Regions from separate parts of the Lysinibacillus pakistanensis genome, predicted to be linked through region 2. Evidence: riboswitches for the same ligand, from Rfam matches in the RefSeq annotation. Region 2 holds a riboswitch; each other region holds the start of a gene.

Region 1 (7,780 bases), 1.1 Mb from region 2:
TTTCCCTTGCGAAAATTTGAGTGCTTCTTCGATAACTTTTTCATCCGTTGAGTCTATTACAAGAGGTACTTTTACTTTTTTCACAACCTCCTGCATAAAGCCTCGCATATCTGCTAGTTCATCACGATCAGGATTTGCTAAACAAATATCAATAACATGGGCACCATTCCTTACTTGTGCACGAGCAATTTCTGCTGCTTCCTCAAATTTCCCATCAATAATTAGGTTTTTAAACTTACGAGAGCCAATTACATTTGTACGTTCTCCAATAAATAATGGACGCATAGAATCGTCGTACACTAATGGCTCGATACCCGACACTACATGACCATGAGTTTTCTCAGGTAATTGGCGTGGCTTTTCGTCCTTTAGTACCTCACGAATAGCAGCGATATGGGCCGGTGTTGTTCCACAGCAGCCTCCCACTATATTCAGCCAGCCCTTTTCTGCAAAGCCTTTTAGCTTTTGTGACAGTGACTCTGGTGATTCATGGTAGCATCCTTCCTCGTCAGGTAAGCCTGCATTCGGGTAACAGCTTATATATCCCGTAGAAAGCTCTGCTAATGAACGAATATGGTCCGTCATAAATTCTGGCCCTGTCGCACAGTTCAGACCTACAGATAGTGGTTTAATATGCTCGATAGAAATGTAGAATGCATCTATGGATTGTCCTGCAAGTGTCGTTCCCATTGGTTCAATTGTTCCCGATATCATCACAGGAAGCACTTTGCCAGTCACTTCAAATGCGCGAGATACTCCTAAAGTGCCCGCCTTCACATTGAGCATATCCTGGCTGGTTTCAAGCAACAATACATCCGCTCCAGCTTCAATTAATGCCTTTGCCTGTACATAAAAGTTTTCTTCTAGCTCATCAAAGGTAATTCCACCTGTCACTGATAAGGTCTTTGTAGTAGGTCCCATCGCTCCTGCTACAAAACGTGGCCAATCAGAGGTAGTAAAATCATCCACTGCCTTACGTGCTATTTCTACAGCACGCTTATTGATTTCCTCTGCTTTTGCTCCCAGATCATATTCATTTAATACAAGTGGAGTACCTCCAAATGTATTTGTGCAAATAATATCTGCCCCTGCTTCCAAATATTTTCTATGAACCTTTTCAAGCACATCAGGTCTAGTTAGTACAAGATTTTCATTACAGCCATCATATTCCTCGCCACCGAAATCTTCAGCTGATAAGTTTTCGTTTTGTAGCATTGTTCCCATTGCGCCATCAAGAATTAAAATTCGTTTCTCAAGTTGCTCTTCAATCAAATGCTTAGCCATTTATACTTACCCCTTTTTTCTGTTCATCCAATTGCTCTATAAATTTCATTAGTTCTAGTGTCATATCATAGCGTAGGAATGGTGTAATGAGGTAAATACCATTGAAATATTCTGCGGCTACCTCTACTAATTCCTTAGCAATTGCAATTCCTTCTAGTGTCGCGTGCTCCTTATCCTCACCACAAGCCTTCATCCGTGCTAATGCGTTTTCAGATAATTTAATGCCGGGAACTTCATGATGTAAGAACTCCGCACTTTTATAGCTCGTAACTGGCATAATTCCTATATAAATTGGTGCTTCTAAATGCTTTGTCGCCTCATAAATTTCTACAATTTTTTCCTTTGTATAGACAGGCTGTGAAATAAAATAATCTGCCCCATGTTCAATTTTCTTTTCTAATCGAGATACAGCTCGGTCTAATACACGTACATTCGGATTAAACGCTGCGGCTACAGAGAAATTTGCCTTTTGACGTAGTGGCTTCCCTGAAAAAGATACACCTTCATTTAACTGTTTGATTAATTGAATAAGCTCCATTGATGATACGTCATAAACACTCGTTGCCCCTGGGAAATCCCCAACCTTTGTTGGATCTCCAGTAACCGCTAAAATATCATGAATGCCTAGTGCATTTAAACCCATTAAATGAGATTGCAGCCCAATTAAATTACGATCTCGGCATGTAATATGTGTTAACGGGCGTACCCCATGTGTTTCTTTCAATAATGCGCCCATTGCCACATTACTTATTCTTGGCGATGCTAGGGAATTATCCGCCATCATGACCACATCTGCGCCTGCCTCATATAATTTTTTAGCACCTTTAATAAAACCATCGATTTCTAAATGTCTTGGTGTATCCAACTCTACTATAACCGAACGTTGACGTTTTACTTTTATATGCAATGGCTCGAATCTTGAAGGTTCTGCCTCACGTACAATCTCTACTTTCTCAGGCTTCGCTAATTTTTCTTCTACTGGAGATAATTCCTCTAAGTATTTTTTCGCTGCAGCAATATGCTTTGGTGTCGTACCACAGCACCCACCTATTAAACGAACGCCTTGATCTCGAAGTGCTACAGCAGCGCGACCAAAATAGTCTGTCTCTGACTCATAAACAACACGCCCGTCTTCTAAATCTAGAAGAGATGCATTTGGATAGGTAGACATAAATGCCTTTTCAGGAAGTTCTACACCCTCAAATGCCTGAATCGAATGGTATGGACCTAAACGACAGTTAACACCTACAATATCAGCACCCAGTGCCTCGAGCTCATGTAGGGCACTATTTAAACTCTTACCATTTTGCAGCACTCCCGGTTCATGCATTGAAACTTGCGCAATGATTGGCAACTTTGTTTTAGCTCGAAGCATTTTTAATGTTGCTGTTAATTCTTCAAAATCATAATAGGTTTCAAGTAAAAGGCCGTCTGGATTCCCTGCCAGTAACACAGTTGCTTGCTCTTCAACAGTCGCTAAAATTTCTTCTAAGGTTGCATCGCTTTTCCGAATGCCTCGAATCCCCCCAATAGTCCCTAAAACAAATTGACCTCCATCTGCAGCTGCTCGCTTGGCAATCGTCATAGCTGCTTCATTAAACTGCTGAACACGCGACTCTAATCCGTAACGTGCTAATTTTATAGCATTCGCTCCATAAGTATTTGTTTGAATAATATCGGCTCCAGCTGCTATATACTCTCTATGAATCTTTTCAATTAATTCTGGTCTTTGAACATTCATTTCCTCATGACAGTACTCCAAGCCATAGCCGTATAATACCGTACCAATTGCACCATCTGCTGTAAGAACATGCGTTTTTAACTTTTCAAGCAACCCCATAAAACTAGCCCCTCTTTCTATTTTTCTATAATATAAAAAGCCTTCTTTAACACAAAGAAGGCTTTTACGTTTCGTAATTGTTGTTCCTTCTCATCTTCGACCATAGGGTCTTCTGGATTTAGCACCTGACAAAAAGTTGGTTGCTGAAGCGTCATTGGGCCAGTCCCTCAGCTTCTCTTGATAAGAATTTAGTATGAATTTTTTAAATAATTAAAAGAATCATAACGTTAACAAACGTTTGAGTCAAGACTATTTCACGTAACAAAGGATATTTCAAACGAAAAATATAATTTTTTGTCTTATATTCTGCAATTAAGATAATTTTTCAGCAATATTATCCCCTATTTTTTTACCGTTTTGAATACAAGCACCTATACCTACACCAAAGTAAGAGCAGCCCGCAATGGATAAATTCGGATAGTTTGTTTCGAGCTCTTGTAATAAGCCCTGTAATGCCTCACGATGTGCTAAATCATATTTCGGCATTTGATCAATCCATCTACTTACATTCACGACACTTGGTTTTTCTTTAATCCCCAAGCTTTTTCTTACATCCTCTAAGGCAACAACAGATAATTCTTCATCTGTCATCCTACGTAACTTCTCATATGCGGGGTTGATGCTTTTATAGAAGAGTCGAACAAGTAATTGCTCATTTGCTGAAGTATGCTTCCACTTACGGCTTGTCCATGTCGCTGCATTACAGATTACATCAGAATTATGAGACACAATAAAGCCTGTTCCATCAGCTGGTAATCTACTATCGGGTACATCGAATCCTAAATAAATTGTAATAGCGGAGGCAGTATTGAATTGGTCAAAATAACGGTTCAATGTTTCATCCTTTAATAGGTACTGTACAGTTTCATTAGGTAATGCTAAAACTACATGATCTGCTTCAATGATCGTATCATTTGCTAAAGTAACTTGGTAGTGGTTTTCCTGCTTGTTGACACTAGTAGTGGTAATTCCCTTTAAAATTTCTACATCAGTTAATGTTTCTTCAAGACGATCAATTAAAGACGATAAACCATTTTTAAATGAAATAAATTTTTTATTAGCAGCTTTTACAAATTGTTCTCGATTTGCGTCAAAACCTTTAATAATACTACCGTACTCATTTTTATAATCAATTAAATAAGGTAATGTGGAGGCAATCGATAGTTGATGTAAATCTCCTGAATACACACCTGCTAATACTGGCGCTATTTGGTTTTGAACAAGCTCCTCCCCTAAATAGTACGTTAAAAATTCTCCAATTGAGCTGTCTTTTGTAAAGCCTACATTTGGCATTGTCAAATCCTTTAATGCTTCTTTTTTACCTTCTTCGGATACAAGTGTGCTTTCTTCCAGAGAGTGAAGGCTCATCGGAATACCGAATGTTGAATCTGCCGGAATCGCATGGAGCTCATTATTTGTGTATATATAAGAAATCCCCGTTTCGTTGTATACCAAATCTTGCTTAAAATTAACCTCTTCAACCAGCTCCATAACACCTTGATGACGGGCTACTATTGAATCTGCCCCTGTCTCCATAATGAATCCCTGTTCGTATTCAGAGTGCAACTTACCACCTAAATATGTATTTTTTTCAACAAGCACAAGCCTTACATTTAATTTTTTTTCCTTTACTTGGCGCTGTAAATAATGCATCGTACATAAACCCGTAATTCCTCCACCTAATACAACCACTGTTTCCATATTAACCGCCCCTAATTTTTGTTGTCTTCCTTTAGTATAAACCCTTTTTATTGAAAATTACGCTCAACCCTTTACAAATTTAGCAAAAATGGAGCTATCCCGTGGTGAGGATAGCTCCATTACTATGACTAAATATGTATCTTTTCATGATGAAACAAAAAATACCCTTGACTTAAAATTCCGGCAATATATTAGTTAATATTTACTGAAAAACCATTAAACACCATATATCAATGGTTGTTATAGTGTTTATAGGCTGTAGATTTCGGTTACCACAATAATATCTTTACTCTGAATTAATTTAAGTGTTGGGCAACATTTGCTAATTTCTCAGCTGAATTCGTTACTTCTTCAAAGGCAATCCCTAGCTCATTAAGAACCTCCGCTATCGCTAATACTTCTTTTTCCATACTATCATTTTGCTCTTTTGCCTCTGTCATCGATTCTAATATTTTCGTAAATTGCCCTTCTGTTTGAACCATATTTTCCTTGCCAGATATGACCTCTTCTTGAATATTATTAAGAGAGTGTGTTAGCTTATCTGTCCGTTCATTTGTTTTTTGTAACAACATGGCTACTGAGGTCACAGAATCTTTTGTTTGAATCGATAGTTTTCGAACCTCATTAGCAACTATATTAAAGCCTTTACCCGCTTCTCCAGCACGGGCTGCTTCTATAGCTGCATTTAAAGCTAATAAATTGGTCTGGTTGGCAATTGTGGTAACAACATTCATAATTGATTCCATTTCTTTTGACATACCAGTCAACTGTTCAATATTTTCTGTTATATCCTTCAGCAAATCAATAATATTACACATATTTTGTGATTGACTCTTTATTCGTTCTCTTCCCTCTACTGCCTGCTTCTCAGCCTCCGCTGACACCAAAAGTGAGTTTTTTGCAAACTGTTTAATTTCATCTGATTGCTTGCTTATTCGATGAAATGAGTTATTTGTTTCTTGGGATATTGTAGCAAGACTTTCTGTAGACGTGACGATTTCCTTTTCCACGGCTTCCTTTTTCCGTTCCATATTCTCTTTGTGTTGCTCAACAGTATTTTCAAAGGCCTCTAATACTAATTGCTGCTCAAAGTTTGAAATTTTAGAAATGGCTCGTATAGTATTAAACTGATCTTTGGGATGATGAATGTGCTCTTCTACTAAGTCCATGAATGATAAAAATAAATCTTGGAAGGCACAAATATACCATTGTGTTCTTAAACCAATATGAACATGTACTTTAGCAATATTAGTACGTCTTCGATAAAATTCATCATCAATTGTGCCGTTAAACATTTCTATAATATGGCGGCCAAGCGTTACTTTTAATTTTTCTACAGAACTGTGACTATTAATAATACTTACTAAACTACCCTCAGTTCCTATCATTCTATAAAATCTATCAACAATATCATTAATATTTTCTATAACAAATGGCTGAAAGGCTTTTAAATACTGTAAATCCTGCTTTGTTAAATTTAGCATTTCTATTTGCTTGACCATTGACTTGCAATTAGAAACATCCATTTTTACAACATATTGCTGAAGGTCTATCGCTGCTGTCTTTCTCTGTTTTTGAAAAATCACACATTTTCCCTCTTTCACGTGTACTTTTGCAAAGCTGAGAAAATCCAATTCCGTTTACAAAAATATATATTTCAAAATGTAAGAAAATAGGTTTAGGTTAATTTCTGTTCAAGTTCTAGTTGAACAAAATCCCAATTATCTTTTAGCCATAGCATGAACTACTCTTTTCAAAATCACTCATATACCTTATCCATTTTATAAATAGCTGTCAATTTCCTATCATACATTTTTTACCATTAATTGTATAAAAAGTCCCTGTAGCCAAACTATTGGCTTAAAGCAGTAAAAAAGCTACCACTATATCTTTTGGTAGCTAATTTGTATCAACTAATATTTCTTTTGCTTATTTTTTGTTTATTTTTCCTTTGTCTTTATTATCCCTTCACTATATTAATATTTTTACCGTTAGTTCTATGCATTAATATATACCTAAAACAAACAACAAAAACAACCTTTTATACCTATAAAACCAAGAGTGATAATAGAAACTAAATAACTATAATTTTTTTACGAAAAATTTACATTCCTTTTAATTCATTCAGCAAAACGGCTGCTTCTTCTATTCCTGCCTCCGCAGCCAGTCCGTACCATTTAATAGCTTCTTTTACATTTCTAGTTATGCCCTCTCCATTATTATAAAGATGCCCAAGCTGTAATTTTGCCTCTGAGTCTCCTTGAAGAGCAGCCTGTTTAAACCAATGAATTCCTTTCTCAATATTACGTATACCCGTTAAACCTTGACTCCAAATAAACCCCAAATCATAAAATGCGTCTACATGGTATTGCTCTGCAGCTCTTTCATACCAATATAAACCACGATTCACATCTCGGGGCTGACCTAATCGCCCCTCAAAACAGATTCCGCCAAGCCTATATTGTGCTTCAACATAGCCTGCTTCGGCAGATTTTTTATAATAGAAGTATGCGTGCTCCTCATCAATGTCGACACCTAACCCTTGCTCGTAAATTATTCCAAGAGTAAACATTGCTTCAGCAACACCCTGCTTGGCAGCGAAGTCAAACCATTTCTTCGCAAGAAGGATATTTTCTGATACTCCTTCACCGTTAAAATACATATCCGCCAAGTTATTCGCTGCATCTGGATGCCCTTGCTTTGCCGCCGCCTCATACAATGAAAAAGCTCTGCGATAATTTTCCTGTACACCTATACCTTCGAAATAAAAATTCCCAAGTTCATATTGTGCATCGGCATGCCCCTGCGATGCTGCTAATTCTAACCATTTTAAAGATTTTTCAGGCTGAAAACAGGAGCTTTCACTTGCACTATAATATTCTCCAAGCTGAAACTGTGCTTCTGCATCTTGTTCTTCTATTGACTCTTTATATAAATCAATAATGACCTCATGAT
Region 2 (7,780 bases):
TCGTGTAAACTGCTCATAGCCTTCCATAATACCTGCTAATTGAGCTGATTTTTTAGAAATCGTAATTGTACCCGTGTAGTCAGACGTTTCTCTTAAAGTCTCTGTTTCCACACTAGTATCTGTTCGATAAAAAATATGACTTAAATTATCACTAATGTTCCAGGTAGTTAATGGATGCTGCGGAGTATATCTTATTTTATAGGTACTGCTTTCAGAAACATCACCTGAACGATATATTTTACCTGTATCTGTGTTTGTTAATTCATAGGACCAATAATTATAGTTTTTCACAAAACTTTTTGCTTCATCTTTTGCTGCCTTTACATATTGATCAATGACTTCTTCTTTTTGAGCAAGGATTTTTTTTCGGACATGCTCATCATCCTCAAAATTAGCTGTAATATCTTTTATCTTTTCATCACGTTCTTTTTCAAGCTTTGTTTTTAAATCCGTTGCATTCACATTGGTAGCTTCCTGAATGCGACTCTCATATTGAGCCTTTATATTATCGATCTGTTCTCCTAATGACCCATAATAATTGCGGTGATCTTCAATTTCATCTTGCGTAACCTCTATTTTACTTTTTAAATCGTCAGCAGTTGGTAAATTTAACACTAATGGTCCTAGCTGTGATTGAAAATTATCAATTTCATGCTGAAAATTTTCAGATTGAAAATAAGATTTTCCAATATATTGATACCCTACCCTAGTGAATGTAAATATACTGAAAACAGCCCAAATTAAACACAAAAGTGCAAGAAGGGTTCTCCATTTTTTCAACATGCTGCACACTCCTCTCTAAAAAATTCTTTCAAGTAATTGCAGTACCTCAGAAGAGCGAGCATTTACCATTTGATAGGCATAGATACCAAAATAAATTAACCCAATAACTCCTGCTACGAAACCAATTATTGTTACATATTGTTCAATTTTATTTTTCCATTTTATAGCCAACGCCCCATACCACCTTTAAATAGCGTGGATTTTTCGGATCTGCTTCAATTTTTTCACGTATTTTTCGAATATGAACAGCCACAATATTCTCTGCATTATAGGCTTCCTCATTCCAAACACGCTCATAAATTTCCCGAATTGAAAACACACGCCCTACATTTTTCATTAATAATTCCGTAATTTTATATTCAATCGGTGTTAATCGAACTGGTTCTCCTTCTAAAATGACTTCTTTAGCATCTTCATCTAATACCAGTCCATCAATTTCTATTTTTGTTGCCCCTTCATTATACGTCCCAAGCTGTACATAACGACGAAGCTGTGATTTTACACGTGCCAGTAGCTCTAAAGGATGAAAAGGCTTTGTTACATAATCATCTGCACCAACAGATAATCCATGAATTTTGTCACCATCCTCTGCCTTAGCACTAAGCATAATAATTGGAATATTGCGCTCTTCTCTAATTTTAAATGTTGCTGTTATGCCATCCATATTGGGCATCATAATATCTAAAATAATTAAATGTACTTCATTGTTGTTTAGCTTTTCAAGCGCCTCTAAACCATCAGCAGCTTTTATTACATTATAGCCCTCATTTTTTAAATAGATTTCAATACCATCACGAATATCTTGATCATCGTCTGTAACAAGAACTGTTAGTTTCGTCATGATATACACCTCGCTCTCAATTAAATTGTACCGTTTAAATCTTAAAAACCACTTATTATAAAAATGAAGAATTTCTTAAGCTTTTAATGAATAACCCTCCACCAATGATAGAACAAATCGTTACATGCCAATAATAAAGTAGTCAGAAGGACAAAAAATGAAAATATCATATAATAGCTCCTCCCTCATCGAAAACATCATCACCTTTAATAATACAGATTTATCCAAAATCAAACAATTACCTAAGTGATGATTATGCTTTTCTTAGAAAAGGAAGTTATAATAAAAGCGATCAATTATGCCCAGCGTAATTGCGTCCGGATTTTTTCGAGCTTGTTCGAAAAGCTCCTCTTCAAAATTCCTACACCCATCAGTGGCTCTAAGCCAACACGGTGTTGGTACTCAGGCGTTTTCACGGATGTGAAGATCTTAGCTTGAGTTCCTCTATTTCAGCGGGCTTTTTTATACTCGCTGAATAGAAATATCCTGTTACTATGGCGTGGAAGCATCTTTACTTGACGCTTTGCTTTCGCACAGTAAAAATATGCTGCTGTCGCTTCGCTTTCGCACAGTAAAGATTTGCTGAATCAAGATAAAAGGGGCGAAACTTATGTATAAAACAGTTGAAGAAACAGCGATAGATCTTGGTATGTCTGAAGATCAAATTCTACGGTTAGTCTACGAGGGACGTATTCGATCTGTATATGATGGAGACCAAATTTTAATTAATAGCGGACAGTTTAATACCTACTTTGATCAGTTAGAGCGTATCAAAGAAGAAATAGAGATTTGGCGTAATACTCCAATACCTGAGGATATCGATGTGAAGGACGAGGATTAACGTTGTTCAACAAGAAAAACGCAAAGTTAACAAGTAACAATCCTTGTAACTTTGCGTTTTACTATATCAATTAAGCCTCAGCATAATCTTGTCTGGAATCGGCTTTGTGCTTAGGCCTGCGTGACGAAGGTCAGTTAGCCGTTATCTCATGGATGCGATGATTTTAGGCTAACATTTTCGATTCAGTGACATCCGCCGGAGGCTTAACTTATTTCAGCGGGTGTTTGGACACCCACTGAAAAGTAGCTTAATTTGACATTCATCTCACCACCTATAGAGGTCGTGGTGGGAGATTTTTAATGAAAGAAGTTAAATACTCACTAGAAATCCAGCACGCTTACCAATAATTTCAGCATAATCCTCAACCATAACACTTGCTGTAGGATACATGCCTGCACCAGGTCCGACAAGCGTCAAAGTACCGATATAGTTCGTGTCTAAGGCAACAGCATTATTGACATCATCTACAGGATACAATGGATGTTCTGCGTCTACTAATAAAGGCTCTACTTTAGCTATAATCTTACCACCTGCCAGTTTTTCTACTTCTGCAACGTGACGATAGCGCAGACCCTTTGCAGTTGCTTCCTTTACCTGTTCAGCAGAAATACTATCAATGCCAATCACTTCTACATCTGCCCAATCCGGTTGCTCACCGAATGCCAATGCACTTAACACCATTAATTTCTTGAAGGAATCTTGACCTGAGATATCATTATATGGGTCTGCCTCTGCGTACCCTAAATTTTGCGCTTCTTTGAGTGCCGTCTCAAATGACCATCCCTCTGCACGCATTTTCGTTAAAATATAGTTACAAGTTCCATTTAAAATACCCTGAATACGGCTTACGTCATTGACAAGTAAAATATTTTTCATTGTTTTAATGACAGGTACTCCGCCTGCCGTTGTCGCCTCGTAGCCTACAAAAACGCCATTTGCTTTCGCAAGATCCTGTAGCTCTAAGCCTTTTTTAGCGAACATTACCTTGTTAGCAGTGATGACATGACATTTATGTTCAACTGCACGCTTTAAATACGTAAATGCTGGCTCTTCATTCACGATTGCCTCAAATACAACCTGCATGCCCGGTTCAGCTAATACATCATCCATACTAGTTGTCATCAAATGTGCCGTGCCTGGTACACGTTCACGGCTAGCATCTGTCACTAAAATTTTTGCTACTTCTAACTCAATGCCTAATTTATGTCTAAGCTCTTCTCGCTTTTCGTTTAATATATGGTAAATCCCTTGACCTACCGTTCCAAATCCTAAAATCGCTGCCTTTATAGTTGCCATTCCTGTTATTCCCTCCAACTTACATTCCGCAGTTTCATTATATTTAAGCGTTAGCTTCATCCGTACTAATTCTGAATTGTGCACAACCCGTAAAGTAACTTGTATAAATATTTGATATTTCACTCTCAGTCATGAATAAATTTGTCTTATGGAGATAAACTGACAAGCACACAAATTCAAATAATTCAAAATTTAACTTAAAGAAAATTGTAACGCAAATACATACATTGCACAAGAAAAATCTTTCTAGGAAGGACATTTGTTTTCCCTAGACGTGCAGAAGAAATCGGTTTCATTCCCTTTATTATACGTTTTTTAAGATGTTCTATAATCTATGAACAATTATTGACGATTTTTTATCTTCATTCGGCAGATGTTTTTTTGTATCGAAAGCATAGCGACAGCGGCAGATACAGGAGACTCCTACCTCTACAGATGGTGAGATAAATGCGGTTTTGGTTCCTTTTTAGTGGGTGTCCAAACACTTACTGAATGAAGATAAAGCCTCCGGCGAATGTCACGGATTTTTAGAAGGAATGAATTGTGCAGGCACAATTCAAAATCCGGACGCATTGTTTATCTGTAGCGAAAGCAAAGCGGCAGCTACAATTACGCCAAGGCGAAATTGATAAAAGGATTGTCTTTCTTCTATTATATATGTATGTTACAACATCTATAAAAATTGTTCTTTTGATAGATAATTATAAAATTATTTACAAAAATAACTTACTCCCTTTTTTTGTTAATTAAAAAGCTCATTCCCTGTAGCAGCAGAGAATGAGCTCAAATATATGAGGGAGAATTAACTAGCTTTTATTAACAATTGATAACGATATTGTGTGATTGCTTGCTGAACAAGTCCTATCTCATCTGGTGTAAAATTTGGTATAGCATACGTACGTTCAACTAGTTGAAATGTGCCATATTTTAAATAGAACTCTGTGGCAGGTAGAGGAATATGACTTGCTCCATATTTTTCATATGCCTCAAAAACTTCTTTTACTGTATAGCCTTCCTCTTTTGCATAAACGTTTTCCTCAAAAGCAGAATGTCCAAAAATTTGTCGCCATTTACGTTCAACTGATGCCAGTATGTTTTGAATGGACATGTTGTTCACAAACACATGACCTTCATTTAGTTCATAAATAAGATAAGATGCAATGTTTTGTGCACTATAAACATTTCCCATTTAAAACACTCCTTTAACATCAGTTTTTTTAGTGAAAGTAGCTGCTGGCTGGCAGCTACTCATAAATATTTCAAAAGTGGGGGAGCACTTATGAAAACAAATGGAATCAAAGTATCATTTGGAGCACCGAATCAGGCAAAAATCGATGCCGAAAATTAGTTCTAGGTTGGTAGCCTTTCGAACGTTTAACTTATACCCTAGTATATAGCATGGTTTTACTTAAGTCAATAATACTTATAAAATTACTAGGTATTATTTACGAAAAATTTCTGATAACTTATCGAATGAGATAAGCGCTGGATGTAGCAACGTTTTACGCATTACCAAATGAGGCTTATCGAATGAGAAAATACGTAAACGCCACAACACTAGCCTATGTTTTATGCTTCAACCTTTTGTTGTGAAGCTGTTACTTGCTCAATTGCTTGTTCTAAATCTGCAATAATATCCTCTACTGCCTCTAAACCGATTGATAAGCGAATGAGCGACTCGGTTACACCAGTTTGAATTAGCTCTTCAGCTGATAGTTGCTGATGTGTAGTAGAAGCTGGGTGAATTATTAATGATTTAGCATCCCCTACATTAGCTACATGGGAGAATAATTTCACACTATCAATTAATTTACGCCCTGCTTCACGTCCACCTTTAATGCCAAATGTAAGCACAGAACCGAAGCCATTTCTTAAATATTTTTTAGCCAAATCATGTGTAGGGAAATCTTCTAAGCCATTATAATTTACATATTCCACAGATGGGTGGTTTTGTAAATATTCGGCTACTGCTAAAGCATTTTCATTATGTTTAGGGATACGCAAATGAAGCGTTTCTAAACCTTGTAAAAAATTAAAGGCTGCATCAGCACTTAGTGTTGGTCCAAAGTCACGTAGTAATTGTACACGCAGTTTTGTAGCAAATGCAGCAGCTGCTGTGTCAATGCCATATCGTAAACCGTGATAAGAAGCATCTGGCTCAGTGAATCCTGGGAAACGACCACGAGTCCAATCAAATTTTCCCGCATCAACTACAACGCCACCTAAAGTCGTTCCATGTCCACCAATCCATTTTGTTGCGGAGTGAATGACAATATCGGCACCGAAATCAATTGGTGTAGAGCCATAAGGTGAAGCAAAAGTGCTATCAATAATTAATGGTAAGCCGCTTTCATGTGCAATGTTAGCCACTGCTTCAATGTCTAGTACTTTTAAACTTGGGTTACCGTAAATTTCAGCGAATACCGCTTTTGTTTTATCTGTGATTGCTGCTTTGAAGTTCTCAGGATTTGTTTCATCTACGAAAATCGTTTTAATACCGTAGTTTGGTAATGTGTTGGCAAATAAGTTATAAGTACCACCATATAAAGAGCTAGCGGCAACAATTTCATCCCCCGCTCCTGCAAGATTTAAAATTGAAAATGCGATAGCTGCTGCACCAGATGAAAGTGCTACTGCTGCTGTACCGCCTTCTAATAAAGCGACGCGTTTTTCAAAAACATCTACAGTTGGGTTCGTAATACGTGTGTAAATATTGCCGGCTTCCTCTAAGGCAAAAAGACGTTGCGCATGAGCAGTGTCTTTAAAAACAAAAGCCGTTGAGCGATATACAGGTACGGTGCGAGATCCTGTTACTGGGTCGGGCTCTTGGCCACCATGTAACAGCAATGTTTCTGGTTTAAAATTTGTCATTTTGTACCTCCAAATGGTTATTTTTTTACGATGGTACCGGAGATGAGGAGGATTTTTTAGTAGAAAACAAAAACCCCCTTCAGCTAAGAAGAGGGTTGCGGTTGCAAGTTTTCCTCCCCTTATCTGCCAGATCCAAGTAAGAATCTGTAGGAATTAGCACCTTAGCAAGTTCGTCACTTACTGGTTGCCGGGCATCATAGGGCCTATCCCTCCGCCGCTCTTGATAAGAGTATTGAGATTCAATTTCCATCGTTGTTACACAGTATAAACATAGACATTTTTTCTGTCAACACTAAAATTTTATTTTTTCCGAAACTTCAGTCTGCTTCTTTACGTAATATGAACGCATACACTATTTTAATATTTATTTAGAAAGGAGGATTTTTGTGATTAAAACCATCATTTTATTTATTATCGTTGGTTATATTATCGGCTGTCTTCATGGCTCTAAAGTGGCACAGTTTTTATCTGGGGTAGATTTAAAAAAGACTGGCCATGGGAATGCAGGTGCATCCAATGCAACCCTTTCCCTTGGATGGAAATACGGGGTACTAGTAGCGCTTATTGATATTGGTAAAGGTGTATTAGCAATTATCGGTGCACATTTCTTTCTTGCAGATGCAGCACAATACACAGAGGTACAAGTTTGGCTCTTCACCTATCTCATAGCAGCTGGTGTCATTCTAGGTCATAATTTCCCATTCCATATGGGCTTTAACGGGGGGAAAGGTACAGCCTCCATCATAGGGATATTGCTTGCTGTTGATTGGAAAATTGGTTTATTTGCACTTATTTTATTTGTCATTTTATCTTTTGCAACGAACTATTTAATCGTCGGCGTTTTAGAGTTTTATCTTGTTTTTTGTACAGCAACTTTTTTATGGATTCCTGGGATGGGTCCAACGATCATTGCTTTGCTACTTTTTGGAATAGCTGTCATTTTGCATATTGAAAATATTAAACGATTAGTCAAAGGAACAGAGCCTAAAGTAACTTCAGCTTTCAAAAAGAAATAATAATTTTTTGGATGTTTTTGTCTTTTCTATGACCATATATTTTCTCTTTATTTACTATTAATGCTGTAAAAACAGAGTATTTCACATACTAATTTTTTCTCCAATAAATAGACAAATTATTTTCTTAATAAA
Region 3 (7,780 bases), 1.5 Mb from region 2:
TAGATTTGCAAAAGCAACTGATAGAAACAGTTAAGTGAAGGATAGAATTAAGAAAGTGACGGATAGAATTAAGAAAGAAATGGATAGACTGTAGTAGAAGCCTGGGGATTGGTGTGAGAGCAACTGAAAATTGTTTCATTTTGGTTTGTATGGTTATGATGGTATACTACAGAAAATAAGGAAGACACAGAAAATCAGTGTCCTCAAAAAGAAAGTAGAGGAGCCTTTCAATGACGATTCAATTTATCCAATATCCAAAATGCACAACTTGTAAGAAAGCTCAAAAATGGTTAAACGATAATGATATAGTGTATGAAGAGGTACACATTGTAGAACAGCCACCTTCAAAGGACGAATTAACAAAGTTATGGCAAGCAAGTGGACTACCTCTTAAAAAGTTTTTTAATACGTCTGGCATGAAGTATCGAGAGCTTGGTTTGAAGGATAAACTTGCCGATATGAGCGAGGAGGAGCAGCTTGAGCTACTTGCTTCTGATGGAATGTTAATCAAACGTCCAATCGTTACTGATGGAAAAAAAGTAACGTTAGGGTTTAAAGAATCTGATTTTGAGCAAGCTTGGAAATAGCCGTAATTATCCTTGTTTTTATAGGAGAAGTATGGCACACTGAAAGTGAATATATTACATATTTATGGAGGGGTTTTTTGCATGAGCACACCTAAAGACTTACGATACTCTGAAGAACATGAATGGGTAAAAGTAGAAGATGGAAAAGTACGTATCGGTATTACACACTTCGCACAATCTGAATTAGGAGATATCGTTTTCGTTGAGCTTCCACAAGTTGGCGATGAGATCAAAACAGATGATCCATTCGGTAGCGTAGAATCAGTAAAAACTGTTTCTGAATTATATGCGCCAATCTCAGGTACTGTAGTTGAAGTAAATGCAGATTTAGAAGATAGCCCAGAATTCGTTAATGAATCACCATATGAAAAAGCTTGGATGATCGTTGTTGAGCCTGCTGATGCATCAGAAGTTGAAAAGCTTATGACAGCAGAGCAATACGAAGAAATGGTCGCTGAATAAGACAAGCCCTAATAGAAAAACGTCGGCATTCACCGACGTTTTTTATTATCTTCATGGCTGGGGAGATAGTCGCTTGCAATGGGTGTCTAACATTACCATCGTTAATGCTTAATTGATATAATGACTATAAGGAAAAGGGATATGTCTAATGGGGGTGGCGTGATGTTCGAGGGAAAATGCTTAATTGTTGAAGGCCGTTCGGATAAGCTTCAAATTGAACCTATTTTAAGTGAAGATGTCACAATACTTTGTACGAATGGTACAATTGGTGTGCATCAATTAGAAGTGCTGCTTGATCCATATGAGGGCTGTGAGCTTTATACATTTTTTGATGCAGATCCATCAGGGGATAAGCTACGGGCATTAATGGACAGACATTATCCAGAGGCAGAGCATTTACGTACAATGCCAACGTATAAAGAAGTTGAGACAACTCCGAGAAAGGTATTAGCAATGATATTGTTGCGAGCACATTTCTCAATCCATAATCAATATATTTTGTAAGGTTGCGTGAAAAAAATGGAAGAATGGTCAAAAGAGCAGTGGATCGCGGCTGTCCAGTCGGGGAAAAAAGCTGCCTTTTATTTATATACACCTATGTGTGGTACATGTGCAGTTGCATCAAAAATGATGATGATCGTTGAGCAATTACTGCCAAAGCTTCAAATCGGCAAAGCAAATTTAAATTTTGTTGAAGAAATTGCCTTAGATTACGAAATCGAAAGTGTACCATGTTTACTCGTCTGTGATGGCGGAAAAGTGACAGAAAAAGTCTATGCTTTTCAATCCGTACCGTTTTTATACGAATTGTTAAAAAAATCAATTGACTGAAGTTTGCTAGCATGGTAAAGTAACAAATATATTACTAAAACATTGAATATATCGAACTCTTATGAAGAGTGGCGGAGGGAAGTGCCCTATGAAGCCCGGCAACCATCACAAAGTGAAAAGGTGCCAAATCACCCAAAGATTTATCTTTGAAAGATGAGAGAACGGTTGAGCGTATAAATACGTGACCCCTTCTACTTGTCTGTGAGTGAAGGGGTTTTCTATATGAGAAAAGGAGTATTCGCTATGATCCAGCTTCAAAATATTACGAAGAATTACAAAACCGCAAATGGCGAATTAACAGCAGTCAAAGACGTAAACCTTTCCATAAATAAAGGTGAAATATTTGGCATTATCGGCTATAGTGGTGCTGGTAAAAGTACAATGATTCGTTTATTGAACGGTTTAGAAAAGCCAACATCTGGTACGGTGATGGTTAACAATCAAGAGTTTTCATCTATTAAGGGGCAAAAGCTTAGAGATGCAAGACAAAAGGTAAGTATGATTTTCCAGCACTTTAATCTACTATGGTCTAGAACCGTTGCTGAAAATATCGCTTTTCCACTAGAAATCGCAGGTGTTTCAAAGGCTCAGCGTGATGCACGTGTGAAGGAATTGATTACTCTTGTTGGTTTAGATGGACGTGATCAGGCGTATCCATCACAGCTATCAGGCGGTCAAAAGCAGCGTGTCGGCATTGCTCGAGCACTTGCTAATAATCCAGAGGTTTTATTATGTGATGAGGCAACCTCAGCACTTGACCCAGAGACTACCGATGCAATCCTGGATTTACTTGTAGATATTAACGAGCGATTAGGATTAACTATTGTGTTAATCACACATGAAATGCACGTTATCCGTAAAATCTGCCATCGTGTAGCAGTAATGGAGGCTGGCGAAATAGTAGAACGTGGTGAGGTATTACAAGTATTCCAGGCACCTCAAGCTGCTATTACGAAAAAATTTGTGTCACAAATTACAGATACGAAGGAAACGCAGGAGACGGTTGCACAAATAAAAGCAAATTATCCAACTGGACAACTTGTTAAGCTAATTTTTGTAGGAGAAAAAACAGAGCAGCCCGTAATTTCACACCTCGTCAAGCACTTTGATGTAGAAGTTAGTATTGTGCACGGTAATATCTCTCAAACAAAAAATGGTGCTTACGGTACACTTATTGTGCAAATAGATGGAACCGAGTCAAATGTGGCTGATGCATTAGGTTACTTAAATACAGTTGAAGTACAAACGGAGGTGATTGCAAATGCTAACTAATCTCTTTCCGAATGTCGACTGGGAGCGAATGTGGGCAGCTACCTATGAAACACTGTATATGACAGCTATTTCAACCGTAGTAACATTCATCCTTGGCTTATTAATTGGAATCGTATTGTTTTTAACAAGCCCCCATCAACTATGGGCTAATAAAATTGTGAATTTCTTAACAGGTTCACTCGTAAATATTTTCCGTTCGATTCCATTTATCGTGTTAATTATTTTATTAATTCCATTTACAAAATTCTTGCTTGGCACAATCCGTGGAGCCAATGCTGCATTACCAGCACTAATTATTGGTGCTGCCCCATTCTATGCACGTATGGTATTGATTGCATTACGTGAAATTGATAGAGGGGTAATCGAGGCAGCTCGTTCAATGGGTGCTAAAACATCTACTATTATATGGAAAGTGTTAATTCCAGAATCATTACCTGCGCTTATTTCAGGTATTACTGTAACAGCTGTAGCGCTTGTTGGTTATACAGCAATGGCTGGAATTATTGGTGCAGGCGGGTTAGGAAACTTAGCCTTCTTGGATGGCTTCCAGCGTAATCGCTCAGATGTGACATTAATGGCAACTATTCTAATCTTAGTAGTCGTATTTATTATTCAATGGATAGGCGATATGATTACAGCTAAAACAGATAAACGTTAAAGGTTATTTCGGTTCTCTGCCGTTAACATACTTTGAACAAAATAAAAGGGAGTGTAATAAAATGAAGAAGCTATTGACAGGATTACTCTTATCAGTATTAGTGCTAGCTTTAGCGGCTTGCGGTGCTGGTAAAAAAGACGATGCAAGCTCAGGTGCATCAACAGATGATAAAACAGATAGTAAAGAAAATGTGACATTAACTGTAGGTGCCTCTAATACACCGCATGCAGTAATTTTAGAAAAAGCAAAACCGATTTTAGCTAAAGAAGGTATTGATCTTCAAATTGAAACGTATACAGATTATGTATTACCAAACCAAGATTTAGCATCAGAAGACCTTGACGCTAACTATTTTCAGCATATTCCTTACTTAGAGCTTCAAATTAAAGATAATGGCTATGATTTCGTCAATGCTGGTGGCGTTCACATTGAGCCAATCGGCATTTACTCTAAAAAATATAAATCACTTGACGAGCTACCAAAGGGCGCAACAATTTTACTTTCTAGCTCAGTTGCAGACCACGGTCGTATGCTTTCATTACTAGAAGCAAAAGGCCTAATTAAACTTAAAGATGGTATCGATAAAACAGCAGCAGAAATCAAAGATATCGCAGAAAACCCTAAAAACTTTAAATTCGATGCTAATACAGCACCTGAAATGCTCGTACAAATGTACGAAAATAATGAAGGTGATGCAGTGCTAATTAACTCTAACTTTGCAATCGATAACGGCTTAAACCCAGTGAATGATTCAATTGCTCTTGAAGATAAAGAGTCTCCATATGTGAATATTATTGCTGTTCGTGCTGGGGATGAAACAAAGAAAGAAATTAAAAAATTATTAGAAGTCCTAAATTCGAAAGAAATCCAAGACTTCATTCTTGAAGAATGGAAAGGTTCAGTTGTACCAGTTCAATAATTTATTGTAATAAAATAAACTGTTAAATAGTACAAACTAAGGTTTGTACTATTTTTTTGTAAAAATTGAGTTAGGTTAAACAGGTATTTAAGAAAAAAACCCTACTTTATGAAGAAAAATTATAAAATGAAATATATCCCTATTTATAAAAATTTTCGATATGGTATAACTAGTTTGTAGAAAGGAGTTGTGTAAAATTATTAATAGTCGAGGTTTTAAGTTAGTGATCATATGCATTTTATTTATGTCACTTAATAGTACAATTATAAAGGCGGATAATATTACAGAAGATGAACGTTCTACATGGATTTGGAATCCGTGGATACTTGTAGATAACGAAATTAATACCTTGGAGTTTTTAGAAACTAAACATATAAACAAGGTTTATTTACAAATTGATTATGAAATATCTAAAAAAGTTTATCAAAGCTTTATTGAAAAGGCTACAGCTAAAGACATCCAGATATACGCACTAGCTGGAGAAAGCTATTGGATTACCGAGAATGGAATTGAGTATCAAAATCAACTTATGGATTGGTTAGAGCACTATCAACATGAAGCAACAGATGTACAACGTTTTTTAGGGATACATTTAGATATTGAGCCCTATGATACAACTCTTTGGACTACAAAACAAACAACTGCGATTCAGACCTATCAACAATTAGTTGTGCAAGCAAAAAAGAAAGCACAGTCATTCAATTTACCACTACAATTAGATATACCCTTTTGGTATGATGAGATTTCATACGACACTAAATATGGTAATGGTATTTTATCTGAATGGTTAATTGACCATTCGGATGGTGTGACGATAATGGCTTATCGAGATAATTCACAGGAAATTATAAAAATCGCGAAAAATGAAATCGAATATGCCAAACAAATGAATAAAAAAGTTGTTGTAGGTGTTGAGACTTTGGAATCAAAAGAGGGAGACTCTGTTAGCTTCTCAGAAGAAGGAGAAGCATATATGAATCGGCAGTTGAGCAAAGTTCAAAAATATTTTTCTGAAAAAACGAGCTTTAAAGGTATTGCAATCCACCATCTGGAAAGTTGGATGGAGATGCGACCATAGGCGAGAAGCCATTCAAATAACTTAGAAAACCTGTAAGTAGCAAAAAGGGCATTTTCCCATTTTCCCCCATTGTCATCATAAAGTAAAGAATCTGCAAATTTTCTCCGTTTTATATGGGAAAACAGCAGATTTTTTCTATTTGTATTCCTGCCTTGAATCTTCATCTTGTTTAGAATTTGTTCAGTTCATATTGTTATATTCTTATAAAAGGATTTGAATATGATATACTGTGAAACATTAATGAAGTTTCTAACAACATTGTGTAAAAAAATTCCTACATTTATCTTATTTCTCGAAAATGTATGTTAAAATAGAAAAATAATCCAATATGAAGTGGGATAGTTATCCATTTTTATCTTCTTTTGGTAGATGTTTTTTTCTTTGAAAGTATAACATCAGCCGTAAAATAACTCGTACCTCTTAAACCACGAAGTTTCTATTAATAGTTACACTCATGCACGATAAACGCCCAAATAAGTATGTACATTTTGATTACCTATGTGTATTACAACTTTACATGGAGTAGCAAGTAAGATAATCTAGTACAGTTGATTTAGCTGGATTTTGATTGCCTAAACATTCATGTGCTTGTATAGAGAAGTAGTTAATAAGCAAAAGTGCACATATTTAACAACATATTAATAGGTAATATAATGAAAAATTACTGAATAACAGCTATTTCCTACGATAATTCCACAGTGCAAACAAATATCATATTGAAAAATATTAGAGGAGCATAGGATGGACACTTTAATTAAAACGACGCAAAAAGTGGATATATTGGAAGAAAGTGATATTCCCCCATTTTTTGATGTGTTAAAGGCAAATATTATTCGTTCACATATGGAATTAACAGTTATTTTTTTAAAAGCAACTGTATCGAATTCCCAGAAAAATAGTATGATTGAAGATTTAGAAGAACAAATTGCTCATTTTCTTGTATCCGAAGTTCGAAATACCGATATGCTTTTTAGGTTAGAGGGAAGTTTACGGTGGGGAATTTTGTTAACACAAAATGGTGAGGAGGAGGGAAATGCGTTTTTAAATCGAATTTTTCAACTCGTAAAAAGTAAGGATTCCCCTTTTAAAATCGATTTAGCTTTTACATTGCAGGGAATCATTGCAGAGGTTAAAAATGATCAAGTAATGTTTGAGGATCTAATTGGTAAACAGTTTGATGTTTTTAGTCAACTAACAGAACCTTGGGAAATTGAAAAAGTAACGAGTTTTAAGACGCAGCCAATGGAAAGAGTGAAAGTTAGTATTTTAGAGGAAAATGTTATTTTTGGCGAAGTATTAGAATTAACAGTTCAAAAAATGGTAGTGGATCATTTTCAATTAGAAACAAAAGTTTTTTCAGATGGACATGAATTTTTACAGTCGGATTGGTATTTATCTGGACATACGCATATTGTCATTATGAATGATATTTTGCCTCGTAAAAATGGTCTCAATGTCTTGCATACATTAAGGCAAATGGCTAATCAAAAGAAATTTATTATTTATATGATGACTAATAGGAAGTCTCAGGGAGATATGATCTATGCATACGAAAGTGGCGTTGATGAGTATTTAATTAAGCCATTTGATTTAAATCTATTTCAAGCACAATTAAAACGAACATTTGCGAGGTTATGATTATGATTGAATTATCGATTCAATTATTATTATATATTATTGCTATTCTCTTATTATTTTGTGGTGTAGTAATGATTTATTTAATCTATCAGAGAAGGTACGAAGAAAGAAAGAAGCATGAGATGGAAAAGTATATACAAAATACAAAAATACTTTGGCAGGAATACTTTCTAGAGGACGACCGATTTACTGTTACGCTAATTCCTAAAAATAAAAATCAAATATTAGCGGTAGAACACATATTTTTATCGTATTTAAGAAATATATCCAATCCGATTATTCAACAAAAGATCTATACTTTTGCACAGATGTATTTAAAGGAATATTACCAAAAT
Region 4 (7,780 bases), 790 kb from region 2:
GTCATTCACCCAATTCTTCCAGTCTTGTAGTGCTTCATTGGACGTACGAGCTTGCTTTACTTCTGATCCCTGCTCTAAACTTGTCTGCTCTGCTATCCTTGGAGCAGCCACTGCCGCATTTGCATTCCCATTAAATGCTATAAAACTTGTCAATGCAATGCTTAAAGATAATAGCATTTTATTTCTTTTCCCTTTTGTCACTGTGCATCAATCCCTCGCAATAGATTGAACCCAATTATACGCAGGTAAGTTTAAAGTTAAGGAGATTTCTGTTTAAATTTTGTTTAAATTTGGATTTACGTCTTGAATCAGGAAGATAGATTAAAAAACCTCCAAAAGTGTGATATCTAAAAGATAGGACACTTTGGATGTGTTGTATTTAACTTATTTATAGTGGTATGTACTAGCCCTGTGATTGTTGCGTTGTATTTGATTAAACCATGCACGATCCTTTTCTTCCTGCTTTAATGTATTAACGATTGCTGATGAGCAGCTAATACAAATTTTTTTCTGTGTAATTTGCCCACAACGTTCACAAGGGGCACCTAGATTAGGGAAAATTGACTTTTTTAATTTTCCTGCCTTCACCCATTTATAAAGCAGCTCAACGGAAACCCCCGTTAATGCAACGACCTCATCATTTGTTAAATAGCGATTATTTTTTCTAAGTAAAAAGTGATGTAGTTCCGAAAATATATCTTCCTCTCTCACATCAATTGTTTTGACAAATCGGTGCATAGTAACTTCTCTCCTTATCCTTTCAATTGATAATTTTTCCAATATCTTCGTTTAAGATGATTGACTGTTCATCATACTTATAATTTTCCCAGCGATTGCGAGCCAATTTACGATATTTATTGGAAACATTTCGATCTGCGATTAATCGAGAGAATCCCTTTTTCGCTTCAGTCATGTCGCCAAGTCGTAGGCTTAATTCTGCATGTAAATATTGAATTCTTTCACTACCTTCTTGATTGGATGCAAATGATTTACTGTAAAAATCTCTTGCCGCAAAAAGGTAGCGCATTTCTGATTCCTGATCCTCTTTTAAGCGATATAACCAGGCAATTTTTAAAGCGAAATTTGCCATAAGAAGTGATTCTTCCATAGAGGCTCTGGACACTAAATAAGCAAGCTTAAAACTTACAATGGCATCATCCACTGTACGCTCTTGACAGATATTCATAGGTTTTTGAAGCTCTTTAATGTACAGCTCATCGATAAGGAGCATGAAAGGCCCATAGGTTCTAGTCATGGATTTATGGTAGGCATAGCCACAAAACGGACAAACAGCGACTTCATATAACAATGGATTTAAGCCCTCATAGACGGGCATGAAATCTGTTTGCTCTTCGACAATTTTATAACGATTAGGACGTACCTTATAAGTGGTAAAGTGCTTTTTGCAAAACTTACAATCCACACTACTTTCATAGTAGTAAATGTTAAATGCCATAAGAATCAACTCCTTTACCCTGATTTATTAATTATTTCTTTTGTTCTATATTTACGATTGGTATTATCGTTCAATGTATTTAATTGATTATCTTTTATTTTAACAATTCTATGTTCTTTGGTATACTCCTTTAGCATTATTAAAGTGAAAATATTATTACTTTTTTGTTTGTTGAGGTTTCTATATGTATTTGCAATAGTGTTTTTCAGTATAATGAATAAAAGTTAAATGGATTATGCTTTAATGTAGGTATTTGTAACTATTTATATTGATGGATGAAAATGGAGTGTGTATGATGGATTGCAAAATTGTTTTTTTTGACGTAGATGGAACACTTATTAATTATGAAGATGGCTGTATTGAAGAAAGCACAAGGAAGGTAATAGATGAGCTAAAACAGAGGAGAATTCGTATTGTTGCGGCTACAGGTAGACCTTTATCAATGTGTCAAAGTTTAAGAAACATGGGTATAGAGACATTTATAACCGCAAATGGTGCATATGTTAAGCATCAAAATCAGGTAATACATAAAGTACCAATTGACAAAAATATAGTCCAAGCAGTTCATGCCTTTGCTAATGAGAATAAACAAAGTCTTTCATTTTTTACAGAACAATTATTTATGAATAACGTACACAAGCCAAGGACACTTAAAGCCCTGCAAGAAACATTATCTTTATCTAAATTTCCTGAATTTCATGAAAATATTGTAGAGCAGGAAATTTATCTAATGTGTTTATATGCTAATGAAGATATTGAGCAAATATATACAGCACAATTTCCTCATTTAAAATTTAAAAGATGGCATCCGTATATTACGAATGTATTGCAATCTGATATTTCCAAATCGATTGCTGTTCAGGCTGTACTTGATTATTTCAATTTAAGTTCTGAGGAAGCACTTGCGTTTGGCGATGGCGATAATGATATAGATATGTTAGAACAGGTTGGTTTTGGGGTTGCAATGGGGAATGCAAGTGAGGCATTGAAGAATAGTGCTGATTATATAACGAAGAAATCCATTGAAGGGGGTATATATCATGCCTTGAAAGAGCTACAAATAATTTAAGAAAGTAATTATTTAGAATCGTATAATATTTTTAGTAAATTTAGAGGGGATGTCAAAGTAAAAAATGATTGAAGCTATAGCACTCATAATGTTAACTACATTGAGTATGATAAAGCTAACGTAAGTTATTAAAATGCTTTAGGTGGGATGATTTTATGGCACATCATGTACAATCTCTTATTGAACATTACGGGTATTTTGGCATAATTCTTATCCTAGTTGGAGGGATTGTCGGGCTGCCTATTCCTGATGAAATATTTTTAACATATATAGGATATAGTGTATATCGAGAAACACTAGAACATGTTCCAGCATTACTTAGCGCAACTATCGGGGCAATAGGTGGCATTACTTTAAGTTATTATATAGGTTATCGATTCGGGCTACCTTTGTTACATAAATATGGCCCGAAGATTCATATTACTAAGCAAAAAATTAATTTTACTAAAAAATTATTTACGAAAATAGGACCAGCCTTATTACTGATCGGTTATTTTATTCCAGGTGTACGCCATCTTACCGCATATGTAGCAGCCATTAACAACTATCCTTATAGAAAATTTGCCATTTTTGCTTATGCAGGCGCGTTTATTTGGACATTTACTTTTATTACATTAGGAAAAGTATTAGGTGAGAAATGGCGCTATGTGGGATTTTACTTATCTCACTACAGTATTTATCTTATCGTAGTATTCATCATATTAATGTTGGTCATTTATTATTTTTTCAAAAAAAGAAATAAATAAGGGTCTGATTCTTCTAAGCGAATAAGACCCTTATTTATTTTTAAGGTAAGATGGCAAATGAACGAACAGGGAATCCAGACGCTCTTTCTGGTTTCGGTACAATATTGAATATGACAGCCCCTTTTGGCGGTAGCTGATCCAAATTTGTTAAAAGCTCAATTTGATAAGTGTCTTGCTCAAGTACAAAATATTCACCATCTAACTTACCATTTTTGCGAAAATCCGCTGCTGAATCAGTGTCGAAAGTCTCGTGACCAATAGCGTTAATTTTTCGTTCTTTAAATAAAAACTGTAATGCCTCTAATCCCCAACCTGGTATATGATTATGACCCTCAGCATCCTTATTATTAAAGGCATCCTTATTAGGCCAACGCTTACTCCAATCGGTACGTAGGGCAATAAACGTACCTGCTTCAATTTCTCCATGCTCAGCCTCAAAGTCAAGAATATCCTGAACACTTAAGGTAAAATCATTATTTTGCTCGGCTTCCTTCGATTTATCAATCACGATTAAGGGTAGTACTAATTCTTTTAAATCCAATTCTTCTAAAAAACGTGTGTCCCTAACAAAGTGGATAGGTGGATCGATATGTGTTCCATATTGTCCAGGAAAAGTGAATTGCTGCGCAAAGAAACCATCATCATGTGAAAATAGGGTTTCAAACTTTGCATCCTCAAACATAAAGAAGTGAGGTGAATTTGGTCCAAATGTATGTGTTAAATCCACCCATTTTCTTGATTTTAATAGCTGCACTGCTTGTAAAAGTTCATTCGACATCGTATTTACCTGCTTTCTATTAATAGTATGAGTTATTCCCTGCTTGTCCTTCTTGTCCAATCATAACCACAAAAAAGAGTCCTCCTTGGAGAGAGGACTCTTGTGCAAAGCAACAAATGTTAGTCTTCTCATCTTCAAGGCAAACATTTTTGCCAATTGGAGTTAGCACCATACCTAAAGGCTGGTTGCTGAGACTTCATAGGGCCAATCCCTCCGTCTCTCTTGATAAGAAATGCAATATAAGAATTTTCAGAAATAACGATACAAATACATTAGCATATTTATTTATAGTTTACAAGTTCAATAGGGATACATAGATTTGCAATTATATTAACTAAAAGGATTAGAGGGATTCATAACTGGCAGAAAAACCATGCTCACTAGAGGTTTTTAGGTGCAAGATAAATGGACAAGAGGGTTCTTATGAAAAGAGCCCACTTGTAGAAAAGGCGCTGTCACCAGCTTAAAACTAATGAAAGCTTACAACATTCAATATCTGTAAATACTATCCGAATATTATCTGGTGTATAGTTTGTTTCAAATGTCATAGTAATACCAGTCGAGATGATTAACCTTTCAACTTCTGATTTATTTGATTTTTGTGCGGCATCCATAAGATCATGTGCAAATTGTTCTGATCCGTCAATTTTATCTGTAAGTAGCTGAATCTGCTGCATAATTCTCTTTACTCGCTTGGCGGAAATTTTCAGCTTATTTGTATTGACGGCTGGAAACGGATTTGTATTTATTGGGTTTGTTGGCATAGCTAAATATCTAGCTGGTTGGTGAAGTGCTGGAGGATTTACTATTGCCAATGTTGGATAATAGGTAGGATAGACAAAAATCGGATAAGGGTTGTAATACAACTAAACTCCTCCTATCCACTTGCTAATACTATATCTTATGTGCAGCGGGGACTTTCGGTGTTCGCTACTTCTATGGTTTCACGTCTAGGGTATTATCAAATTAATACCTAGGATGAGTGAAGAGATAATTTAGTCGATTGAAAGTAAGGAACCTGATAAGAGAAAGGGTTAGAGCTAATCGAAAGTGAACCAACCTGATCAAAGAGGAGCCTAAGCCGATCAAAAGTGGAGGCAACCCGATTGAAAACGAGCTCAGGCTGATCAAAAGTGGAAGAAACCCGATCAAAAACGAGCCTAGGCTGATCAAAAAAGCAAGGTACCTGATCAAAAACGAACGCAGCCTGATCAAAAGTAGAGGCAACCCGATCGAAAAAGAGCTCAGGCTGATCAAAAAAGCAAGGCACCTGATCAAAAAGGAGTCCAAGCTGATCAAAAACGAACGCAGGCTGATCAAAAGTGGAGGCAACCCGATCGAAAACGAGCCCAGGCTGATCAAAAAGGAGTCTAAGCCGATCAAAAGTGGAGGCAACCCGATCGAAAAAGGGTTCAGGCTGATCAAAAACGAGCCCAAGCCGATCAAAAACGAATAACACTCACCCAATCAAAAAAGAAGGCTTCGCATGTGTATAAGCCTTCCTTTCATAAATTTTTATCCAAGAACACGTAAAACATCATCTATTTTTTTGTTATGGGAGAGAATGCCGTAGTTCATCCATGTTAAGAAATCAACCTCGTAGACACAGTTGTTTTTTGCTGCGGGAAGGTTGCTCCAGGTAGGAGATTTTAGTATTACTCGTTCCTCTCCCTCGAAAATCGAATGTTGTTTGTCAAAGGTAATGAATAAATGATCGGCATCTAAGTGAATAAGCTGGTCAATTGTTAGATGTGTTTTTCGTGTATAATGTGGGATATTCCATACAGATTCATGGGGCATTAAGCCGAGATCACGATATAGAATGGGGCCCGTATAGCCGCATTCGGGTCCTGCATAGAGGCTGATGCCAATAGCGGAGATACGAAGAAAGGCTACGCTTTGTCCATATACTGATTTTTGAAGCACTTTTTTTGCCTTTTGCACTTTTACCTCATACTGGTTAATGACATCCTTCATAATAGCCGTTCTACCTGTTAAGTCGGCTATTTGGAACAATGTAGTTCGCCAATCTTCACCTGGATGTGAGAGATGATAAGTGGGAGCCAATTGATCTAATTGATGACAAGCTTTCCAGCGCTCTATCCCTTCATCTAGCATAATTAAAGTTGGCTTATAATGAAAAAGTTGATCCATTTGTCCTTTTTCAATATCAATATCAGGTATTTCTTGTAACCCTAGATAATCCTGTTTGCCCCATTTTGAATGGCTAAATTGAGCGATGGGTGTAATACCTAATGCCACTAAAAAATCCTCTAAAAACGGTGCGAATATACGAGGGTTATTACTTTGGCCACGACGATATTGTCCAGGAGAGATACCGACATGCTCTTTAAAGCGGCGGTTAAAATAATATTCATTGTTGAATCCAACTGTTTGGCTGATCTCAAAAATACGGTCATTCGTTGTTACTAGTAATTGCTTGGCTTTTTCAAGACGAACATTGTTTAAAAAGTTGAGTGGGATTTGACCAGTAATGTCCTTGAATATACGAGAATAATTCCAGCGTGGCACAGCCGCTAATTCTGCCAATTGCTCAACAGTCCAATCCCGTTCATAATGCTTTTGTAAATATTTGATGGACTGCTCAACGGACTGACGAACACTTTTCTGCTGCTGATTAGGTACATTTTGATTCATAATGAATAACATAAATTCTTGGAAGCGTACATGTTGCTCAAATAGCGATAGCTCATCCATTGCTAGACGGTGTCGATAAATGATTTCTAACAAATTAGTACATTGAGAAAAAGGATGGCAGCCTAGTTCTTGAAATTGTGTAAAAATAGAAAAGCAATCCGTCTGACTTTCTTGCAGTTGGATGATTTTAAATGTTAAGTGATAAAAGCACAGCACCCCACTTTCATTGTGAACATTTATTTTTTGATTAGGAGGAATGAGCACACACTTTTCTTCAGTAAGATGGATAGTTTCATGATCACAAATTAGCTCTCCATGGCCGCTTATAACTACAACAAGGCTATAATGGTCACAATGATGTAGTTGCCACATTGCTGATGGAATAGAATATGAAACTTCTTGTAAGTGAAATATTTGCGATAAACCACTCATATTTTTCTACCTTTCTATAAATAGTTTTATTTAAACAACGCAAAGAAAGCCCTAAGAGAGCTTTCTTTAAAATTATTTTACGAACCATTTTTCAAGGTCATCGTATTTTAGTAGATTTGCAGTTATAGCTCCAGATTGCCAATATGTTCGGTCAGCAATATACACGTTTCCGTTTTTTACTGCAGGAACTGTATTCCAGAGCGTACTATCTAACCATTTAATCGCATCCTGGTTTTCTTCAGATTCCCATGTTCCATTAGAAGGGAAAAGAATAATATGATCAGCGTCTAATTTAGGTATAGCTTCTTCTGAAAGTATCTCATGAAATTCCGTCATATCACGGGCTAGTGGGTGAGGAGTAAGTCCCACCTCAGTGTAAATATAGCCAGAATATCGATTTTTAACGCCAAATAATGCTAGTGTTTTATCGGCTACATTTAAACGGACCACAGCGACTGTTTCATCCCCAACGGACTTATCTAACTCTGCCTTTAAAGTCGTAATACGTTGCTGATAATTTTTAACAACCTCATCTGCTTTATCAGGAATGTTTAAGACATCAGCAATCGTTTTAACAATTGCCTGTGGATCTGCAAGGATTTCCTCTTTTAAACGATAGGTAGGTGCAATTTTAGAATATT

What was found. A riboswitch is a leader RNA that binds a small molecule or an ion and turns the genes downstream of it on or off. The one in region 2 is predicted to bind S-adenosylmethionine.
Region 1: another riboswitch for S-adenosylmethionine. It lies ahead of QNH24_RS23175 (bifunctional homocysteine S-methyltransferase/methylenetetrahydrofolate reductase); the one in region 2 lies ahead of QNH24_RS02365 (O-acetylhomoserine aminocarboxypropyltransferase/cysteine synthase family protein).
Region 3: another riboswitch for S-adenosylmethionine. It lies ahead of QNH24_RS21000 (methionine ABC transporter ATP-binding protein); the one in region 2 lies ahead of QNH24_RS02365 (O-acetylhomoserine aminocarboxypropyltransferase/cysteine synthase family protein).
Region 4: another riboswitch for S-adenosylmethionine. It lies ahead of QNH24_RS24540 (cyclase family protein); the one in region 2 lies ahead of QNH24_RS02365 (O-acetylhomoserine aminocarboxypropyltransferase/cysteine synthase family protein).

Annotation. Positions count from the first base shown of each region.
Region 1 covers NZ_CP126101.1:4,651,918-4,659,697, forward strand. The annotation lists gene metH (methionine synthase) at 1-1,284, opposite strand, end outside; gene QNH24_RS23175 (bifunctional homocysteine S-methyltransferase/methylenetetrahydrofolate reductase) at 1,277-3,124, opposite strand; SAM riboswitch class I at 3,212-3,311, opposite strand; gene QNH24_RS23180 (protoporphyrinogen oxidase) at 3,437-4,825, opposite strand; gene QNH24_RS23185 (globin-coupled sensor protein) at 5,122-6,411, opposite strand; gene QNH24_RS23190 (SEL1-like repeat protein) at 6,930-7,780, opposite strand, start outside.
Region 2 covers NZ_CP126101.1:469,866-477,645, reverse strand. The annotation lists gene QNH24_RS02395 (MFS domain-containing histidine kinase) at 1-783, opposite strand, end outside; gene QNH24_RS02390 (hypothetical protein) at 799-954, opposite strand; gene QNH24_RS02385 (response regulator transcription factor) at 932-1,624, opposite strand; gene QNH24_RS02380 (MerR family transcriptional regulator) at 2,235-2,465, shown strand; gene QNH24_RS02375 (homoserine dehydrogenase) at 2,775-3,761, opposite strand; gene QNH24_RS02370 (hypothetical protein) at 4,564-4,950, opposite strand; gene QNH24_RS02365 (O-acetylhomoserine aminocarboxypropyltransferase/cysteine synthase family protein) at 5,331-6,632, opposite strand; SAM riboswitch class I at 6,749-6,862, opposite strand; gene QNH24_RS02360 (glycerol-3-phosphate acyltransferase) at 7,019-7,648, shown strand.
Region 3 covers NZ_CP126101.1:4,193,656-4,201,435, reverse strand. The annotation lists gene QNH24_RS21020 (arsenate reductase family protein) at 231-587, shown strand; gene gcvH (glycine cleavage system protein GcvH) at 669-1,049, shown strand; gene QNH24_RS21010 (toprim domain-containing protein) at 1,212-1,553, shown strand; gene QNH24_RS21005 (thioredoxin family protein) at 1,569-1,880, shown strand; SAM riboswitch class I at 1,937-2,040, shown strand; gene QNH24_RS21000 (methionine ABC transporter ATP-binding protein) at 2,124-3,152, shown strand; gene QNH24_RS20995 (methionine ABC transporter permease) at 3,142-3,810, shown strand; gene QNH24_RS20990 (MetQ/NlpA family ABC transporter substrate-binding protein) at 3,872-4,729, shown strand; gene QNH24_RS20985 (amidase) at 4,953-5,807, shown strand; gene QNH24_RS20980 (response regulator) at 6,549-7,445, shown strand; gene QNH24_RS20975 (HEAT repeat domain-containing protein) at 7,448-7,780, shown strand, end outside.
Region 4 covers NZ_CP126101.1:4,926,665-4,934,444, reverse strand. The annotation lists gene QNH24_RS24565 (erythromycin esterase family protein) at 1-201, opposite strand, end outside; gene QNH24_RS24560 (hypothetical protein) at 385-738, opposite strand; gene QNH24_RS24555 (DUF2225 domain-containing protein) at 761-1,456, opposite strand; gene QNH24_RS24550 (Cof-type HAD-IIB family hydrolase) at 1,752-2,525, shown strand; gene QNH24_RS24545 (DedA family protein) at 2,681-3,271, shown strand; gene QNH24_RS24540 (cyclase family protein) at 3,312-4,049, opposite strand; SAM riboswitch class I at 4,175-4,281, opposite strand; gene QNH24_RS24535 (YuzC family spore coat inner layer protein) at 4,505-4,915, opposite strand; gene QNH24_RS24530 (helix-turn-helix domain-containing protein) at 5,565-7,139, opposite strand; gene QNH24_RS24525 (ABC transporter substrate-binding protein) at 7,212-7,780, opposite strand, start outside.